One region of the Streptomyces seoulensis genome, then DNA from elsewhere that is predicted to be linked to it. Evidence: riboswitches for the same ligand, from Rfam matches in the RefSeq annotation. Region 1 holds a riboswitch; the other holds the start of a gene.

Region 1 (2,196 bases):
CCCTCCACCCCCCGCTCGAACTGGGTCAGCGCCGGCCGCACCAGGTGCCCGCGCGCGAGCCGGAGCTGCGCGGTGCGGTAGATCGCCGCCGCCATCCGCCCGAGCGCCTGCCCGTCCTGGTGCCGGTGCTTGCGCACCCCCACGTCCACCTGGGCCAGCGCGTCCAGCCCGACCAGATGCAGCGAGTCCACCAGCATCCCCAGCTCGACCCCGTACCCCACCGGGAACGGCAGCCGCTCCAGCAGCGAGCGGCGGGCCGCGTACTCCCCGCCCAGCGGCTGCACGAACCCCGCGAGCTGCGGCCAGTGCATGTTCAGCAGCGGGCGCGCCATCAGCTCGGTCACCCGGCCGCCCTGCCCGGCAGCCCCGCCCAGCGGACGGTCGTACATCGCCTTGACCAGGTCGATCCCCGGATCGGTGAGCAGCGGGCCCACGATGCCGAGGACGAAGTCGGAGGAGAACTCCTTCAGGTCGGCGTCCACGAAGGCCACGACGTCCCCGCTGGTCGCCAGCAGGGAGCGCCACAGCACCTCGCCCTTGCCGGGCACGGCGGGCAGCCGGGGCAGGATCTCGTCCCGGTGCACGACCCGCGCGCCCGCGGCGGCCGCCACCTCGGCGGTCGCGTCGGTGGACCCGGAGTCCACCACGACTATCTCGTCCACCAGCGGCGCCTGGGAGACCAGGTCGTGCCGGATCACGGAGACGATCTCCCCGACCGTCTCCTCCTCGTTCAGCGCGGGCAGCACCACGGACACGCGCTGCCCGGAGCGCTGCTTGGCGGCCAGGACGCGGTGCAGCGGGCGGTCGGCCACGGACCAGGAGCGGGTGGCCAGCCAGCGTTCGGTTTCTTCCAGCATGGTCTGCGGCTCCTCACTGTGGGGACGTGTCTGCACGGACGGCCGGTGCGGCCGGTGCCGGGGCCGGTCCCCGCCTGATCCATCTCGCGGTTCGGACGACACCTTCAACTCTCCTGGCCTTCGGTTACAGTCTTGAACAACGCCGATGACCATCGCATGTCGAGGCCAGATGGCGTTCACAACCGAATACCGCTCATCCAGAGGGGCAGAGGGAAACGGCCCGATGAAGCCCCGGCAACCCTCCAGCCGGTCTCCCGTGCGCGACACACCGCCGCACGCGCGAGGCTCCCGGCTAGGGAAGGTGCCAAATCCGTCTCACGGCGAGATGCGTCGTGAGGAAGATGAGGAGAAAGGGCCTCGCCTCCATGGCTGTGCAGACCGTCGCCACCCCCACCGTAGATCTCGGCCCCGCCGCCGCGCTGAGCTGTCGCGAGTGCGGACACCGCGTCCCGCTCGGCCCCGTCTTCGCCTGCGAGGAATGCTTCGGGCCGCTGGAGATCGCCTACGACTTCTCCGCGTACGACACCGAGAAGCTCCGGACGCGCATCGAGTCCGGCCCGGCGAACATCTGGCGCTACGCCCCGCTGCTGCCCGTCCCCGCCGACGTGGCCGGCAAGCCGAACCTCAACCCCGGCTGGACCCCGCTGGTCAAGGCCGACCGCCTGGCGGCCGAACTCGGCGTCACCGGCGGGCTGTTCGTGAAGGACGACTCCGGCAACCCGACGCACTCCTTCAAGGACCGCGTCGTCGCCCAGGCGCTGGAGGCCGCCCGCGCCTTCGGCTTCACCACCCTCTCCTGCTCCTCCACCGGCAACCTGGCCGGCGCGGTCGGCGCAGCCGCCGCCCGCGCGGGCCTGCGCTCGTGCGTGTTCATCCCGCACGACCTGGAGCAGGGCAAGGTCGTCATGGCCGCCGTCTACGGCGGCGAGCTGGTCGGCATCGAGGGCAACTACGACGACGTGAACCGCTTCTGCTCCGAGCTGATCGGCGACCCGGCCGGCGAGGGCTGGGGCTTCGTCAACGTCAACCTCCGGCCGTACTACGCCGAGGGCTCCAAGACGCTGGCGTACGAGATCTGCGAGCAGCTCGGCTGGAAGCTGCCCGACCAGCTCGTGGTGCCGATCGCCTCCGGCTCCCAGCTCACCAAGATCGACAAGGGGCTGAAGGAGCTGATCGCGCTCGGCCTGGTCGAGGACAGGCCGTACAAGATCTTCGGCGCCCAGGCGGAGGGCTGCTCGCCGGTGTCGGCCGCGTACAAGGCGGGCCACGACGTGGTGCGGCCCCAGAAGCCGGACACCATCGCCAAGTCCCTCGCCATCGGCAACCCGGCGGACGGGCC
Region 2 (2,196 bases), 1.1 Mb from region 1:
CAGGTGCCGCTCGCGGGCGGCGAGGGCCTCGGGGCCGGCCTCGGTGAGCGCCCGGCAGGCCGAGGCGACGGCGTAGGCGCCGATGACGTTGGGCGACCCCGCCTCGTGCCGGGCGGCGCCCTCGTGCCACTCCACCTCCAGCCCGCCGTCCGCGCGCCGGGCCACCGTGCGGCTGGCGCCGCCGCCCGCGAGGTACGGCTCGGCCGCGGAGAGCCAGTCGGCCCGCCCGGCCAGCACCCCGGAGCCGAAGGGCGCGTACAGCTTGTGCCCGGAGAACGCGATCCAGTCGACGTCCAGCTCCCGCACGCTCACCACCTGGTGCGGCACCAGTTGGGCGGCGTCCAGGACGATCCGCGCACCGTGGGCACGCGCGGCCGCCGCCAGCTCGCGCACCGGCCACAGCTCGCCGGTGACGTTGGAGGCGCCGGTGACGCAGACCAGCGCGGGGCGGGCGGTGTCGCGGGCGGCGAGGGCCCGCTGAAGCGTGCGCACGGCCGCGCCGGGACTGCGCGGGGCGTCGAGGAAGGTTACGTCGGCCTCGCGCCAGGGCAGCAGCGCGGCATGGTGCTCGGTCTCGAAGACGAACACCTCGCACCCGGCGGGCAGCGCGCGGGCCAGCAGGTTCAGCGAGTCCGTGGTGGACCGGGTGAAGATCACCTGGTCGTCGTCCCGGCAGTCGAGGAACTCCGCGACCGTGCGGCGGGCGTTCTCGAAGAGCTCGGTGGAGAGCTGCGAGAGGTGCCCGGCACCCCGGTGCACGCTGCCGTAGTACGGGGCGTAGGCGGCGATGTCGTCCCAGACCCGCTGGAGGGCCGGGGCGCTGGCGGCGTAGTCGAGCGCGGCGTAGCCCACCTCGCCCCCGGTGACGAGCGGCACGGTGACGTCCCGGCCGAGCACGGGCAGCGGGGCGGGCAGGGCCTGGGTGGCGGTGGGGGCAGGGGCGCAGGCGGTGCTGACGGACATGGCTGAACTCCCGTGAGGCAGGCCGGAGTCACCGCGCGGGCAAGGGCATGCGGGCGCGGCGCCGGAGGACGCGGAGAAGAGAGGAAAGGGGTGTGCGGAGGCGGGGCTCGGCGGCCCTAGCGCATTCGCTTGCTCACGGAAGAAAGCTCCCTCGTACGACCAGGACCCCTGGCTCTTCGAGGGGTCCGCGCTTGCCGTGGACCTCGTGGACCACGGCCTGGTCCTCACCCGGAGCACCCCGCCACGGACGGAGGGTTGCCGGACAGCCGGCCGGGGCCGCATGGCTGTCGCTCATGACCTGAGAGGGAAGCTAGCCGGGCTGATCGTCCGGCGCAACCGGCGTCCGGATGCCGGAACGCCGAAGCGGCGGGGAGCCACCGCTCCCCGCCGCTTCGGAAGAACCGGACCGCTACCGGTTGCTCGAAGCCACCCACCGCTCCAGCGTGCGCGCGGCCGCCCCGGAGTCGATGGACTCGGCGGCCCTGGCCATGCCCGCCCGCAACTGCTCGGCCAGCGGCTCACCCGTCGGGTCCAGCGCCACCAGCGCGGCCGCCGAGTTCAGCAGCACCGCGTCCCGCACCGGCCCCGTCTCACCCTCCAGCACCCGCCGGGCCACCATCGCGTTGTACGCCGGGTCTCCCCCGCGCAGCGCCTCCACCGGCACCAGCTCGATGCCGACGTCACGCGGGTCGAAGACCTCCTCGGTGACCTTGCCGTCGCGCACGATCCACACCCGCGAGGGCGAGGTCGTGGTCAGCTCGTCCAGACCGTCCTCGCCCCGGAAGACCAGCGAGGAGTTGCCGCGCTCGGCGAAGACGCCCGCCACGATCGGCGCCATGGCGAGGTTCGCCACGCCCACCGCCTGGGACCGCACCCGCGCCGGGTTGGTCAGCGGACCGATGACGTTGAAGACCGTACGGATGCCCAACTGGCCTCGGGCGGCGCCGACATGACGCAGTGCCGGGTGGAACTTGACCGCGAAGCAGAAGGTGATCCCCGCCTCCTCCGCGACCTCGGCGACCCGCTTCGGCGTCAGCTCCAGATTGACGCCGAGCCGCTCCAGCACGTCCGAGGAGCCGGAGGCGGAGGACGCGGCCCGGTTGCCGTGCTTGATGACCTTCGCCCCGGTGCCGGCGACCACGATGGAGGACATCGTGGAGATGTTCACCGTCTTCGCGCCGTCGCCGCCGGTGCCGACGATGTCCACGGTCCGGCCGGGCACCTCGATCACGT

The links. A riboswitch is a leader RNA that binds a small molecule or an ion and turns the genes downstream of it on or off. The one in region 1 is predicted to bind S-adenosylmethionine.
Region 2: it holds a riboswitch for S-adenosylmethionine, as region 1 does, so the genes downstream of both, HEK131_RS07140 (aminotransferase class V-fold PLP-dependent enzyme) here and thrC (threonine synthase) in region 1, are expected to answer to the same signal.

Annotation. Positions count from the first base shown of each region.
Region 1 is NZ_AP025667.1:407,130-409,325, forward strand. It holds gene HEK131_RS02000 (glucosyl-3-phosphoglycerate synthase) at 1-857, opposite strand, end outside; SAM riboswitch class I at 1,048-1,205, shown strand; gene thrC (threonine synthase) at 1,223-2,196, shown strand, end outside.
Region 2 is NZ_AP025667.1:1,552,378-1,554,573, reverse strand. It holds gene HEK131_RS07140 (aminotransferase class V-fold PLP-dependent enzyme) at 1-963, opposite strand, end outside; SAM riboswitch class IV at 1,146-1,262, opposite strand; gene trpD (anthranilate phosphoribosyltransferase) at 1,373-2,196, opposite strand, start outside.